2 regions of the Butyrivibrio sp. AE3003 genome follow, and region 1 is predicted to be linked to the other one. Evidence: riboswitches for the same ligand, from Rfam matches in the RefSeq annotation. Region 1 holds a riboswitch; the other holds the start of a gene.
The links. A riboswitch is a leader RNA that binds a small molecule or an ion and turns the genes downstream of it on or off. The one in region 1 is predicted to bind cyclic di-GMP.
Positions count from the first base shown of each region.

Region 2: linked by a shared signal. The riboswitch ahead of CD00_RS0113885 (hypothetical protein) and the one ahead of CD00_RS0107255 (hypothetical protein) in region 1 are both predicted to bind cyclic di-GMP.

Region 1 is NZ_JMLX01000001.1:1,513,190-1,521,604, forward strand. Features, by position in the region: gene CD00_RS0107235 (M13 family metallopeptidase) at 1-1,786, opposite strand, end outside; gene CD00_RS17575 (putative bifunctional diguanylate cyclase/phosphodiesterase) at 2,100-3,785, opposite strand; gene surE (5'/3'-nucleotidase SurE) at 3,861-4,595, opposite strand; gene rsmH (16S rRNA (cytosine(1402)-N(4))-methyltransferase RsmH) at 4,614-5,669, opposite strand; gene CD00_RS0107255 (hypothetical protein) at 6,115-6,774, opposite strand; cyclic di-GMP riboswitch class I at 6,856-6,929, opposite strand; gene CD00_RS0107260 (hypothetical protein) at 7,134-7,535, opposite strand; gene CD00_RS0107265 (hypothetical protein) at 7,597-7,893, opposite strand; gene CD00_RS0107270 (hypothetical protein) at 7,906-8,415, opposite strand, start outside.
Region 2 is NZ_JMLX01000001.1:2,888,861-2,897,275, reverse strand. Features, by position in the region: gene CD00_RS0113910 (hypothetical protein) at 1-275, opposite strand, end outside; gene CD00_RS0113905 (hypothetical protein) at 268-1,242, opposite strand; gene CD00_RS0113900 (DEAD/DEAH box helicase) at 1,235-4,360, opposite strand; gene CD00_RS0113890 (serine/threonine protein kinase) at 4,471-5,382, opposite strand; gene CD00_RS0113885 (hypothetical protein) at 5,375-6,679, opposite strand; cyclic di-GMP riboswitch class I at 6,803-6,886, opposite strand; gene CD00_RS0113880 (sensor histidine kinase) at 6,995-8,272, opposite strand; gene CD00_RS0113875 (LytR/AlgR family response regulator transcription factor) at 8,269-8,415, opposite strand, start outside.

The DNA of each region.
Region 1 (8,415 bases):
TTTCAATATAGTCTTCCTTTTCTTCTGCGATATTGGAAATACATTCTAAAGCACCAAGATCCGCATAATTTTCGCCAAGCGTCTGAACTCCGTCCACGTGATATACATCCATGATCGTATAGCCGTTGTAATAATCAATGCACATATCGGCTCTTTCCTTTAACGCCTTCCTGTCAGTTTCATTAAGCCACTGCGGATTGTAATTTCCCTTATCATCCCAATTCATAAGATTTGAATCAAATGCATGACCAACTTCATGAGCAATAACCATTCCGAGTCTTCCGAGATTGCTGAACTCACTGTTATTCTCGTTAAAGAATGCTCCTTCGGTAATTCCGGCAGTCATAACCACCACATTATCCGTCCAGAAGCACGCATTTACTGTCTGAGGCTGCATAGTATCTCCCTGTTTTGGACGCGGACGCTTTATCAACTCTTTTGTATTCTCAACTTCATATTTTTTTATATTCTTGTATGTATCATAAAAATCTTTTCCGATCAGATTCTCAGTCCCGATAAGTGTTTCGCTGTAATTACCTCCTGTTGTGAATTCAATGGCTTCAAGCTTATTAAGGAGCTTGGTTCTTCCATCTTCCGTAATCCAATCCGCATTACCTATCAATTCTCTGTATGAGTCCTTTATGTTCTCACACATTTCTTTTACCTTTTCATCCTTTGATACAGGATAAAACTTTTCTGAATATATTCTTCCGAGATTATCCGGAAGATCTCTTATTATCGTTTCTTTCGCCTGCATATCAGGTGTTTGTGTTTCTTCTCCGTAGACAGCTTTCAGATTCTTGTATTTATCAGACAGGAATTTGTTATATTTATCTATATATTCGATAAGCGCCCATGTCTTAAATACCTCAAGATTGTTCTCGTCATCAAGCTTTTCTGATATATACTCAAACTGCTCTTTATTAGAAATAACCCAATAACCGTATGGATTTTCCAACTGCATGCCTTTTTCAAAACTCTTTATATCAAACTTAAGCTCATCCATATCCTTAGCATTTATCGTTGTCATGGTAGACCAGTCGAATGTCATTTTAATATCTTTACTTTTATATGCTATATCCACCGCTAATGCTGCAAATCTGTCCGCTGCTTTTTCTGCTTCCTTCTTTTCGGATCCAATATTCACCAAAACTTCTTTTACATGATCTCTTATGTACGATCTTCCTTCCAAAGACTCCGCGATATCTTTATTCGTTTTTTCAAAGATTGATTTAATATCACTAAAGCAAAAAGCATATTCATCAGCCCTTATCAAGCCTCCATCTATTCCAAAATTAAGAACAGGACTTATTCCATATAACCTTTTATACTTGCCGAGTACTTCCATATATTCCTGTTTGTTGCTTATTCCTTCAATCTCTTTTCTTACATTTTCAAAATCCTTATCGGCATCACTTACAGATGCATCATAAGATACAATCTGATCGTAATAATCTGCAATCAAATCTGCATCCGGTGAAGTATGAACCTCTTCACTTTTTATCTCATCTATGATTTCAAATAACCTCTGATCAACAATCTTGTTGCAATCATCAAACGCTCCAAATCCGTATTTGGGATCGATATCTGCCTCCCTAAGAACTTCTGCATTTACATAGCCAAAAAAGTCATCCTGAGGCCGAATTTTCGTTGCTGCTTTACTTTGTGTACTGTTGTTGGCTTCATTGCCAACTTCTTTGGCCTGAACATCCGCTCCGAATATCGAAAAAGCCAGAGCCGATGCAATGGTCACTCCAACTGTAAGACTTCGTATTCCTTTCTTCATATTCATTTCCCTTCCTGAAAATAATTTGTTATCCGGATAAATCTTTAATTGATAGTACTTTATCTATCGTACTATGCTAGAAGTAGTACGACTGTCATAGTATTAATACTACGCCCGTCGTAATATGTCAAGAATTATATGCATTAAGATTAAAAATATTTTTCACCGACAGTACCGAAGTCTATAGTGATATATTATCGATACAGTTCTTAAAAGATCCTTAAACAAGAACGCTTTCCTATAACACAAAAAATGTCTGCCTTCCCAAAAACAATTGGAAAACAGACATTTTTTAATATTTAATTGCAAAGACTCACTTCATACGCTTGTATTTCTCTTCAAATTTCTTTTCAAATTCATCGACCGGCATTGGCATATCGAAGTAGTATCCCTGGAACATTTCGCATCCGAGCTCTTTGAGAAACTCTAGCTGTTCCTTTGTTTCGACACCTTCCGTAATAACACCCATTCCCAGCTCGTGAGCCATGTCGATCGTGTAGTTAAGGATCACCTTTGCCCTGTTCTGATTCTCGGTTTTTCTCAAAAATCCCATATCGATCTTGAGGATATTGGCATTTATGTCTTTTAACATATTAAGAGATGAATATCCGCTTCCAAAATCGTCAATCTCGACCACAAAGCCATCTTTCTGAAGTCCCAGGATAAGATCGGCACACTTGGAAACATCTGTGGTCACAGCAGTCTCCGTAATCTCTATATTGAAATGGCGGGGATTGATGTCATATTCTTTTACAAGATTATTGAATTCTTCCCTTATATCGATGTAGTAAAGGTCCTTTGGCGAAACGTTCACCGATATGGATACACCTTCCATCTCGGTCCCTTTCCAGTAATCGAGCTGTTTAGCCGCTAGTTCCCATATATATCTGTCAAGCTTGTATATAAGATCAGCCTTTTCAAGAACAGTTATAAAAACTCCCGGCTGGATGATACCATTCTCCGGATGTATCCATCTTGCAAGCGCCTCAGCGCCAAACAGTTTTCCGTCGGCGTAAACCTGTGGCTGAAGGTATATTCCGAACTGCCTGTTGATAATGGCAAAATCAAAGCTTGAAAGGATTTCTTTTTCCAAAAGAGCGTTGATAAGCATATCATCGCTGTACCACGCTATCTCGCATACTCCGTCCTTGGTGATCGATTTGCACGCCATGTATGCCCTGTCGCACATGAGCGAAACATCCATATCCTTGTCTCTTATCTCATACACTCCAAGCTGGATATGCACGGAATAAGACGTGCTCGTAAGGCGGTTGGTGACTTCTTTTACAGCACTCTTAAAGCTTGCCTCATCAAATCTCTCCTTCGGCAGGCAAAGAGCAAACTGATCACCGTTTATTCTTCCGTAAACATCTTCTTCTCTGACTCTCTGCGATATGGCATCCGCGATGTTTACAAGGATATCATTTCCTTTGTCTATTCCAAAGAGCTGATTTATAAGCTTAAAGTCTCTGATATTGGAATAAACAAGTACAAACTGCCTGTCTTCGGGAGAATTCTGAAAAAGATTTCTTACAGCCCCGATAAATCCCTCTTTGTTATAAAGCTGTGTAAGATCGTCATGCGTAAGCCTGTACTGCTCACCGTACTCGCCCTCAAGCGAATCGGAAATATTCTGAATAGAGTAGACATTTCCTATGATCTTGCCGCTCTCATCGTGAACCCTTCTAAATCTTACGCGATAAAGGCGCTCTTTTCCCGTAGAATTATAGATCCTGCACCAGGTCGTAGCATCCGCCTCTATACCAAGAGACCTTTTCCACGCTTCAAATGCCTCATACAAAAGATCCAGATCTTCCATGACATAAAACATGCTATAGGCTTTTCTGTTTGCATAGACGCATTTTCCGTTGTTATCGAGGAATATATACCCGTTATCATCTTGCTGAACACCATAAGAAATAAGTTTAAGAAGTTCTTCAGGATCTGATTCTTTATTATAAAAATATGCATTTTTACCAAAGATTTTTTCAGTATTCATATTTTAAATTTTATAATATTCTGATAATTTATTCCAGCAAAAAACAGAAACACCGATAATTAATTCTGATAAAGATTATATATTTCCAACGTTCATAACTGTTCCGACAGACACATAATTGTCAAGAACCGCTCTGTAGTCCGTGCCGTCTTCCGCTTCAGGCGTAAACACTCCGTCTACCATGTATCTTGCTCCGCCGTTCTCAAGCTTCTCAACTTCTTTGTACCCGTCCTTATAAACCATTCCACGCGACACTTCGCGGTCATAGAGAATGCCTTTACACTCTGATAGTGGACAGAACGGGAAGTTAACGTTATAAATCTTTCCGGGAACAAATTCTGTATCTATGAGTTTTTCTAAGATCTCGTAGAGATATTTGTCGGATACTTCGTGACATTCGCCTGCGCCTTCGGAAAAAGCGATTGCGGAAACACCCTGAAACTCAGCCTCAAAAGCCGATCCGCATGTAGCCGAATACTGAATATCCGAGGCAACATTGTACCCAAAGTTTATTCCGCAAAGTACCACCGTAGGCCCGCCGGGAACTATAGTTGTGCAACCGAGTCTTACGCAATCCCCCGGAGTTCCGCTACATGAGTATGCATGAACTTCATGTTCGCCATCAACAGGATATTCCACAGGGAATATATCTATCGCATGCCTAAGGGTTATACTGTGAGATGCCGCACTCCTCTCGCTTTCAGGAGCCACGATCCATACTTCCCCGAATTTTACCGCCTCTTTTACAAGTCTTAAAAGTCCCTCGGACTTTATTCCGTCATCATTGGTTATGAGAATCCTTCTAGTCATTCTGTCCTTTCTCCACTATCAGTTCTTTACAGCCCATCTCATCTTGGTGGATTTGCTTCTGGGATTTAACCTGCACTCCTCCGCAGATGGTCTTATCACATCTTCTGATATCTCGCTGTATATGCCGGCTTTTTTATGCTCTTTAAAAGACTTCTTAACAAGCCTGTCTTCTCCCGAATGAAACGTAAGTATCGCCACTCTTCCGCCCTCTTTCAGTATTGAAGGGAGCTTATCCAGAAAAGCATACAGCACTTCAAATTCGCTGTTTACATCTATTCTGAGCGCCTGAAAAACTCTGGCGCAACTCTTTTTTATCGTTACCGCTTTTTCCTCTTTAGGAACCTTCCAAAGCGCCGCTTCTATCGCCTCACGAAGCGCGGTTGTCGTATCCATGGGATTGCCTTTTTTCATTAGCGAAAAAACTTTTTCCGCAATCTCTTCCGCATAAGGTTCATCTGAGTTCTCTACAAGCATACCCACAAACTCTTCTTTGGTTATGTTGTGAAGGCGCTCAGCTGCCGATTCTCCGCTGTCCGGATTGAGCCTAAGATCAAGAGGCCCGTCAATCTTGTAAGAAAAGCCCCTTTCAGGGTTATCTATCTGCATGGAAGACACTCCAAGATCTGCCAGAACAAAATCAAACTTTCCGGCTTCATCACACACTTTATCTATATTCTCAAAGTTCATCTGCCTGAACTTGAATACATCCTCTCCATATCCTGCGTTTCTGAGCCTCTCTACAGTCTTCTTCGATTCTATCGGATCGATATCAAGTCCGTAGATACAGCCTTTCCCCTGCAGTTTTTCAAGCATCTTTGAAGTATGTCCGCCGTACCCAAGCGTACAATCAAGCCCCTGCTGTCCCGGCTCTATCTGCAAGAAATCCAAGATTTCTTTTACCATAATGGAAATATGCATCCCCGCAGGCGTCGAACCCTTGGATATTACATGCTCCACCACATCCTTGTACTTCTCCGGATTGTGCTCCTTGTACTTCTCTTCAAACTTCTTGGGATATTTTCCCGAATAACGAACTCTTCTCTTATGCAGCTTTTCTTCCACACTCTTCTCCATTCGCTGTGATTTTGGTGTATTTGCTTTGTTTTTTGGTGCATCCGCTTTTATTTAGGTATATCTTCTTAACTTTCGATAAATCCGCTTTTATTTCGGCGCATACACTGTGATTTTGCTACATCTTCTTTTGGCCGGCTCCGGCAGGTCAAAAAAACAATGTACTAAAGTGTAGTGTATCATATTTTTGCAGGATTTTTAGCCCGATCCGGTCGCAAAATCCTTTTTTTGACTAATAGAGCAAAAAACATATCGAATTAGTCACACTTTTCCCCGGATTTCCAAGGCCACAGTGACTAATACATTTGATAACATTTGTTATAGTCAAAATCTCCCCTTCATTTCCTCCTCTAGAACTCCAAAACTCCCTATTTTCAAGAAAAAATGTGACTAAGGAGCTCCGTAACGCTCGAATTAGTCACATTTCTTACAAAATCACACTACAATATCAGTAAACAGAATCAATATACAAATCGTCGATTTCTTGTCTTATCTCATTCTTATATTGTTCCGTAGCTATTTCCTGTTCAAGAAGATTGATTGCTTCTTTAAGATTGTCAGCACGCATATTGTCTAGATATTCCAATATCTTTGCTATGACAGTTTTATCGTTATATTTTTCGGGAATAAAGCCAAATATTCCAGGATATTTATCTATGCGTTCTTTGCGCATTTTATCAAGCTCAGAAATATTCATTTTTATTTCTTCAGTAATCTTCACAATTTTATTAATGGCTTTTCTCTTTACTATGATCGCCAAAAGTATACCGACTCCAACTCCGGCAAATAACAACCCTACGAAAAACTTTGCCAAATTTTGATCCGAATTCAGTTTAGCAAGAAACTCCGGGCTCGCGTAAAATACTAATTCCATGATTCCGCAATAAATTAATTCATAACCAAAGTATCCGATCAAAAACCATTTAATTGCTGCACCAACGCCTCCATGAGCTCTAATTTGGAGTTTTGTATTTTTATAGTCGTAATCACTTAATAAAAATTCTTCCTGATCATCAAGATCGCTAAATTCGTTCTCATTCAGCTTGTCATAAGCTTTTTTCAATGCATCTCGTAATTCTTCTTTGTTCATTTCATTGCCTTTTTTCATACCTCAATCAGTCTCCTCTTCGTTAGCCTTTGTTTTAATATAAAAAGCGCAAAAAAAAGCGATACCTACGCATCGCAATAAAACTGTAACTGGCTATCCTTTCGGACCCTATAGCTTTGCGTCATTAGATTTCTCTAATTTTGCCCTTAATTATTCAAGAATAAACGGGATGATACTTTACCCAGAAAAAAAGACTACAAACTTAGATAATACTATGTTTGTAGCCTTATTATTCAATCGGAGTGACGTGATTCGAACACGAATGGCAAATCGCTGAACTCCGCATGGAAAGGAGGTTTGACAGCACCGACTTGACCTTAGGTCAAACATTAGGTCAAACACTTCTTTATCCTTTTTTCTCAATCTTTCTTGAGCTCCTCATAATCCATATATTCCAGCGTAATACTACTTTTATCTATAGAAAATTCATCAGATATAGCCTCAATCAAAGAAGTTTTTATATCCTCAGGAACTTCAGTATTATATACAATAAATGCAGCTATATCGCTTAACTGCTCGCTGTTATCTTCTTGGTGCGCAAATACCCAAGTATGTTCTACATATTCATCTGTATAATCATCAATCATTTCTTTGATTGCCAACTCTTGACTATATCTTATCATGTCGGAATCTTGCATCTGTTGTTCATAATTTGCTTTTGCTCTCAAATAAGCGCTACTAATGATTGCTGTCAAAATAGTTCCAAAAGTTATTAAAACAGCTATTATTATCCGAATCTTTTTCTTGCTATTGATATTCATCTTCGCCCCCCTCCAAAAACAAACACAACGTTTTATCGCAACTTCAGATATTCCTATTCATTTAACCTTCCGATAAATTATTATGAGAATTTTCTCTATTCTTCTTCATTTCCAAATATTTCTTTTTAATATCTTCCGGAACATCTAGATCTAAATCAATAAAATTCTCCATTATATAATCTTCTAATTTCTGAAATTCATCATCACTTCGAGTATCTGTCCCCAAAACATATAATGCTATTCCAAGTTCTTTTGCACGTTGTTCTCTGCGTTCTGTGAACTGTTTAAGTTCATCTGGGATTCTTAGAGGAGACTTATATGAACTTGTAGGTTTTGGCTTATCAACTATATTAACCATAACGAACCTCCTTTATATCTCACTGTGTACGATTCCAAAAGCTTTAATCTGCTCAATCACAGTGTCATAACTAATAAAATCTTTTTTCCAATCTAGTAATGTTTTTCTTGCTGATATAATTTCATTTGGCAAAAGATCTCTCGTCTTCTCTAATATGTATATCGCTCCATTATTTCCCAGAACAATAAGTATTGACATATTTACTGCATCAACAAATGTTTTTATATCTTTCTCAGAAAAATGAGAATTACTCGGGTGATTATGCATTACAAGAAATGCATAATCTGTACCTTTCATCTGATCAACAAGATAATCAATATCGACTCTATGTGCTTCGCCAAATACCGGTAGTAATACTTCAAATGTATCTAAGTTTACTGCTCTGGCTACTTCTTTAGAATCATTTTTCTGTTGTGCTATTTCTAAAACTTTCTGACATTGTGAATGTATAAAATCGATAATATCGATATTTGAAATGGTATAAAATGCTAATGGCTTTAATCCAAGTATAACTTCATCCGT
Region 2 (8,415 bases), 1.4 Mb from region 1:
TTCAACACAACAAGAGTAATAGTCGCAACCGACAGTATAAAACCAACAACTCCAGGCTTATATGTCTTTACGCAAAACTCATAGCGAGCTTTTGCGCCTTTCTTCCATTTTTCATTTACCCTGTCACGCAAATCTCGCCATACTGCTGCAATTTCCTCTTTTGCAATTTTATCAATATATTCTTGAGGAATTTCTTCTGAACAGTACACACAATATCTGTCTATTATGCTATTTTCACGACCACACTTACATTTCCAAAAATTATTATCATCCATTGACTACGTCCCTGCTTTCATCAATGATAGAATCATTTGAATCGTTATAGTCATTACTCAAAATAATCTCTCTGATTGCATCCTCAGTAAGCTTAACTTCATTATCAAACAATTCTTTTTTCTCGAGCAGATATTCAAAGTACCGGTCTTCTCTTACAAGATACTCCTTGTTCCTCTTTGGATAATCAAACTTAATGGAATCAGATTTCGCTATAGCAATGGGTATAATACATTTTTCCCACTTCTCTTCTTTTTTTTCGAAATACGATATCGCAATAAATGGATATTCAAATTTTCTCATTTTAACAAAGAACGCTGCTCTATATCTGATTTCTTTTGATCTCAGATTACCAATTTCATTTATGGTATTTCCGTCCGTCAAATACCCTTCCTTAATGTACATCTGAAGTCGTTCTGTTATTTCTTTTTCAAGCTCAGAATCAATTACTACTGCTTCTAAAGGAAGGATATTAGGATTAATTCTGTCACTGAACGTTACCATTTTTTCTTTGGGCTGCTCAGCTTCAGCTCTAATAATTGTTCCGGTAAGTGAATCTGCCTGAATTTCACGTTTCACATCATAAAGCGCATGCTGAAACAATTTTTCTATATCTTTATTGTCTTCCAAAGTCTGCTTGCCGGCTTCCGTCAGTTCACCGGTATTTGGATTAATGTGCCCGTATGTATAAATTTCAGTTTTTAATACCTTATCCAGCATATGTATATCTATACCGGTAAGTTCATTGATAATGTTGATATCCCGTATACCTGCGGAATATAGCCTTAGCGCAAGCAGTTCAACACTATCATATTCATCTACGATATATTCTTTTACATCCGCCTCAATTATTGAGATTGGGCAAAAAAATTTACGAAAAATATCAACATCGTTTTCCTCAAACATCTCAGGGCAACATGTTCTAAATAATTTCAGATCATCATTATTGGTTAGTGAAATTTCAGACATTGCTTATTCCTGTCCTCTCATAAAACTCATCGGCATAGTAAAATTCGCCTTTATCACTCTTAGCTTGATCCAGCACCTTTGTCATGAACTCCGAATATTTCTTTTCGCTTTGATTTGGAACCGGCTCGCCTGTTTCCTCATCAATCTTTTCATATTCACACGTAGTCAGATAATCAAAATCACCTATTATCACCAACTGAATCTGGCATCGTGTAAATGCAACATTCAATCTTCTAAGTTCTTTCAGGAAGCCAACCCTAGCCCTTGAAGGCGGAACACGCTTTGCGTCGGCGCTACGCGTGCAACTATATATGATAAGCGGTCGTTCCTGTCCCTGAAAGCTATCAAGTGATGCTGCTATACTATATACTTGATCCGGTGAAAAACCAAGATTCTCTTCCGTTATCTTCTGCCTTATAAGCCTTACCTGCTTACCGTACGCAGAGATAATACCAATCTGAGGCGTGCTCACTCCCGACTTATCGGCCTTAAACGCACTACCTGCAAGTGATGCGACAATCTTCGCTGCCATCTTTGCCTCAAGATCATTGGAATATCCACCGCCTTGCTCAGCTGTCTCAAAACGATTCTTTTCCCTGCTTGTTGAAATCGTTATAAGAGGAGTAGTAGTACCTGAAATGATAGGATTCCATCTACCCATATCATAGTGCGCATGATAATTTCCTTTATAGAACCAATCAGATATGACATCCGAAATATTACCCGGCATTCTGAACTGCTCATCCAACCTTGTCAGATTGGGAGTGTTTTCATCCTCCTTCTCAAATCTTGTAAAAAGATATTCAAAGAAACTCTTATTCAATAATTCAATCTGCTTCTCGGGAACCTCGTTATCTCTGCAAAGTTTTACAACAGCATCATTTGCTGCCGGAGGTATCTGCAAATGGTCTCCAAGCATAAGTGTTTTGGGTGCTCTGGTCATCGGCACTATAGCGTTATGAATCTGTATCTGACCACTTTCGTCAATGATGGAAACATCAAAGTTTAACTTTCTGAACTTTGGTCTTGTATTGATTCCTATACAAGTAGCACCGACAACATTTGAGTTTTCCACCAAAAGATCTGTAACAATCTCTGTTCTATGAGTTTCAATCGACTTTCCCCAATCGTCCAATGTCTTCTTCACGATAACAAGTCTTGCATATATATCAGTCAGTTTTCTTCTATAATTATCAATCTCTGTAACAGGATCAACATTATCGCTCAAAAGATAGTCTGCAGATAAAGGTTCTATCGGAAAAGGCCCTTCATTTTTCATATCAAACTTGTAACCACTACATTTTTGAAGTATTTCCCCATATGTTTTTTTGGCAGAAACATATTTAGCATCGGTTATTAAAGCTTTGAATTCATCTGCACTTCTGTTGTACTCTTTTATACTTTCTATGTATCTGTCCGCTTTCTCCTTAAGCTTCTTATTCAGATATTTTGTTGTTTTATCAAGCAAAAAAATAATCGGTTTAAGAAGGAAACTCAGAAAACCTGTTTTTTTCTTTAAGGCAAAATATGCAATATCTTTACGGATTCTTAGCTCATATATACTTCTATAATTTATAAGAGCGTTGCACTTTTCATTATGCAAATCTGATAACTGCTTAAGTTTTTCTTTTTGTACGAGTGCGCTGTCCCAGGTAGTCTGACGACAATCTGCAAAAAGTTTATAATCATCATAGACAGACTCGACATAAGCCAGCGTCTCCTTGATGCCTGACATGTCTTTTAATATTCCGCTTTGGCTCATCTTGAGTTTTTCTATATAATCCTCAGCTGTCTTTCCAACTTGTTGTTCAGGTGCATACTGCTTGCAGTTATCCTGAATCTTGTCTATGTTGCCTATTCTGATTATCCTGGCATTTTCATCTCTTCCGACTCGCTCCAATACATTATCTACGGCTGAATTATTCTGAGATGATACCAGCACTCTTTTTCCATGCTTAACAAAATATTTTACCCAATTGACTATTACAGTGGTCTTTCCTGTTCCCGGAGGTCCCAATACAAGCTGTATATCTTTTGTCTTGATTCCTCTCTCAATAGCCAGCATCTGTGAAGTGTTTGGCTTCTGCTCTTTGCTGAGTAGTTCTGCTTTAAACTCATCCCATCCCGGAGCCTCATCTTCTTCTGCAGAAGGATGACCTTTTCTTCCAAAAAGCTTATACATATATCCGGAATCTACGGTTCCGTTTTCAATACTTTGAATTACTCTTTCTCTTACACGCTTCTGGACATCATTTATCTGCAAAAACATATGACCGTTATTTTTCACCAGAATACTATCGTCAAACTGCTCAATGAATTCGACAATAAAGCTCGTGCCATTTTCTTCATCAATACGGTCGATGATTATTCCTTTTATCTTCCTTCGGAAATCCTCGTTTATTTCTTCATTTGTCTCGATTGCAACTCTGCTTTCCGAACAATAAAGCTCACTATCGGGATCGAATGAAGATGAAAAGAATTTATACGTTTTCTTTTTTGCCTTACCTTTAACAAACTCACAATAATCGTAGTTAACGTAATTATCCTTGTATGCATCAAGCTGTTCTACCTGATCTTCATACTTTGTAAAATTCTTTATCGGTTGAATAATCTCTCTTGCGAATTTGTTATCAACCTTAAGTTCTTCACTTCTTTCGGTACTAAAAAAATACGCATCGATACCATCGCATAGCTCTGTCAAAACTTCCGGGGGCATTCCCCAATCCTCGGAAGTTTCTTCATTTAATGTATTCTTATAGCCATCCGCAACTATCGCTGTTCGACCTTCGGCAACAATCAAAAAAGTTCCATGATTATAGAGGTATTTCTTTTGAGCCTGAAACTCTCTTCCGGAAAAAATACTTGTAATAGAGAAATTATTATCATCCGAACGGATTGCATTAAATTTATAATTTGCAGTCATAAAGACATAGTAATTACGATCATCACGCACAATATGATTACATACTGTCACACAATCCGCGTTCACGATCTCATCAATTATTCCATCCCTATCCTCAGGTCTATCCGCAGCTACTCTACCTCCCATAAAGAAGCAAAGTTCTTCTTTTAAGGTAAAATAGTTAATAGGGCGAAGATTCAATATATTATTCTGCATAAGGATTCCTCATTAGTTCTACCTCATCCGGTACGTTAATGTGAAGAGGAAACGTTTTTAGTTTTTCTTCTGAAGCTCCCAGAATTTTAATATCAAATTCATCCATAATATCAGCTATTCTTTCTTTTGAATGTGGCTCTTTGATTTTCACGATATGAAATCCTGTCAAGTCCATGTCCTGATTTCCTTTCTCTGTTAAGCGCTTCGTAGAAGGCTCTTGAATCCATATATCTATCTTTGGGATTTAAGGATAATGCTTTGCTTATCACCTTAAAAAGTCCGGGATAAAAACCTCCTCCTATGCTTGATATGTCTTTAAATGTCAACCATGAACTACCCGATCTGTCGGGCAAAACATCAACTCCGTATTCAACCGGTTCTATCCCAAACAATTCCAATGCTATCTGACCAAGTGCATATACATCTGTTGCCTGATATACAAAGTTATTGTTTGCTCCCGAAATCTGCTCAGGTGCCATATATCTTGCAGTACCTGTGCCCTTATCCGCCAGAGCAAGTCCACTTATACCATAATCCAAAATGTAAACAGAATTTCTCTTGCTTACCACAATAATGTTTTCAGGCTTGAGATCCTTATGTACAAATCCCCTCAATCCGTGAATATATGAAACAGCCTTAGCAATGTCCATCAAAAGATTATATGCTTTGTCATACCACACTTTATCTTTTCTAAGGTTGTGCCTGCTCTCCAATATTGCTCTAAGACTCTTTCCTTCAACATGCTGCATCTCGATTATTATCTTTGACTCTTTATTATCTACGAAATAATTATAGATTTTAGGCGCAAAATCCGAATGCTGCTCAAGTGCTACTTGATTGCTGATTTCCTCAAGGATTATCCTCTTTTGTTCTTTATCCTCAAAACGCATAACCTTCAAGATAACTCTTCTATTAAGATCATTATCTATGGCTATATACACGCTTGTTCCGGCTTCCTCGTTTGTATGTACTGTCTGCTCGATTCGAAAGCTTTTTGCGTTTGCAAACTCAATCTTATTCATTATCCATTTCCTCTAAAAGAATCCTGTCAAATTCTCTCATGCCCGGTATCTGTGAAAGCGAGGCAGCTCTTACTATTCCTTCTATCTCATCAACAAAGTCGTCAGAGTAGTAATCATACAAAACAGAACAATCCACCGCACCGCCTTTTTCAATTGATGTATCAAGGCATGCTAACAAAACCATTACAAGTGAATATACATCCCCAGCTTCCCATTCTTTGTTATCGTGTTCTGATTCAAGAAGCATTCTCGGATGCGTATATACATTATTCTTTTGTCTCTGCGCAACCCACGCTCCGACTGTCTCCATGCTCTTTTCTTTATAATCAATTTTTGCTGTTTCAAAGCATCCAATCTTCGCTTCATATCCGTCTTCAAAAGAAGATACAAAAATACATGTGGGTCTTATATCCCTGTGATGAATATTTATTTTAGAAGAAGCCAGCCTGCTCAGTCCATTTGCAACCTGCTCTATGATATCCAGAAGTTCATACGGTTTAATTTCTTTTGCAATCTCATCGAGTGTCTTAGTATTTTCACGTATGTTATATACTAGATATTTAAGATTGCAATACGCGCTTGTTCTTAACTCTTCACCCGCAATAATATTGTTCGAGCCCCTCATATTCTTAAAGAACTGCTGAGCTTCCATATCCCTGTCACTAAATGCTGTTTTTTCATCAGTGTTTAAAAAGGGTCTTACATATACATATGTAGAAATATTATTGTTATTCTTTCTGGCAATATATTTGAAATTGCCCTCTATAGATTCGTAGGGCTTTTTCGGAATCTTTTTTATAACTTCATATTCCCCAAACGGAAGCATATCCGCTTCCATTGGTTTCATTCGCTTTTTATCAATTTTGAACAAGCTTGCAACAGACTTATAAAACAGCATTGTAAGCTTACAAGCCATTGTCACGTCTGCATGTTTACCCTTTATTTCATATTTTCTTATGCCGGATACTTCCTTTGAAATATGTACAATTTCATTTGCCTGATTCTTGAGCTGATAAAATGAATTTATATTACATTCACCATACCAAAGCCCTCTTATACCTTTACTTTTCCCCATTATTCCTGACAACGAATCCGGAAGATCCGTAAATCCCGCATCAAGACAAAGACCGGAAAACAAGACTTCAAGTGCCTGTCTGATATTTATAATGCATGAGTCCGGATCCATGCGCGCATTTGACTCAACTGCACAACATATACTGTGAAGCTCTTTCCACGCACCAAATTCCTGAGTCTTATTATTGGGCATTCTCACCTTGATCAAAAAATCAAAAAACATCAGCTTATTTCCTCCACCACGTACTGAAATTTTCCGGTAAAAAAGAAATAGCATTACAGGGGCCACCTATAATGCTCTATTTTTAAGGTACAAAAAAAAGCGATACTTCCGCATCGCTACCAAAAAAGCAACTGGCTACCTACCCTGTTCAACATAGGCCCTATAGCTTTGCGTCACTAGATCACTCTAGTTTTGCCACCGAAATACTATCACATAAATACACAATATGCAAGTAATTGTTCATAATTTTCTGATTGTTTTGAAATTTAACTACAATTTAATTTTCGTCAAAATATTAACGCACATCGGCAATTTTTAGACTTTTTGACGATGTGCGTTATTTATATATAAAACAATATTTACAGTGAAATTTTTCCCATCATCACATATCTCGAAAGTCCCCTCATAACTTTCAACAGCTGACTTAACTATACCCAATCCAAGTCCATGCAAAAATTCATCTTTATCACATGTATCATCTTTCTTTGTGTACGGATTTGAAACTTGTACAATCAGAGCATTCGCGCTATAGAACATAAAACAGCTTAATATCTTATCCCCTGAATCAAGGCTCTTCAAAGCATTGATTGAATTATCAAAAAGATTTCCAAATATTTTTATGCAATCATGATATGAGATTGGTAAACCGGCCGGGATATTTATATCTTTCTTGACTGTAATTCCGTTTTGTTCGGCTGCAGAAAATTTAATGTTCAGAACTGTATCAATAGCTTCATTCCCGGTGTTAACAAAACTATTTATAGCAGATTGTTCATCTATAAGTTCCTGTAAATGATTCTGCGCTTTGTCATACTTTTTTTCTTTCAAAAAGCCTGAAATCAACTGCATATTATTCTGCATGTCGTGCTTTATTGTTCTTATGAGTTTTTGGTTTTCAGACAACTCTTCATAATACGAACGCTGCCAATTGGTTATCTTTTCATACTCTTCGTTCTGTCTTCTAACCTCATAGGATGCACTGATCAAGTCATACAAATGAATGATCATAATATTCACATACAAGACAAGAACTGCTAATGGTACCAATAGGGGTATCCTTTCTTGATTTGAGCTAATACTCAGGCTTTCGCTTAGCATGGCAATGCACGTAAATGCAATGAAACTAATGATCGGAACCGATAAAAGCTTCAGCAGAACACGCATATCAACTTTTCTGTTTTTTATAGTTTGATACCTTGCCACTATTTCAACAACAATATAAAAGCATAAATGTGGAATAAATAGAACATATCCGGAATTTAAAGAACTACCCTCAATTAAATACATCAACGTTTGCGCAAATCCGGCAAAAACTATGAGTACAGTAGCATATGCAAATTTCACTTTCTTTTCGCCTTTGTATGCACATAAAAACAGGCAGCTCCAGAAAGAAAGCGAAACAAGATTGCAATATTTAAGGTCATATTTTATAAAAACAGAAAATAAAATGACGAACAGAACGCTCATCACCTTTTTTATCAGATCATATTTCTTTATTGCCTCTAATACCCTATCGTAGTAATGCAAGACAATCCAAATATCAAATAAATTCAGAAGAAAATAGAGAAAGATGTTAATCTTCGCATGATTCATAGTCCAATTCTCCATTTCAAATATCTCATATGCTCTAGTTTAACACTTTTGTGGTATTTCTTACTGATAGGCAACCTGACGCCGTTATTCAAAATAATCTCATCGGAATAAATAACTTTAACATAATCCATATTAACAATGTA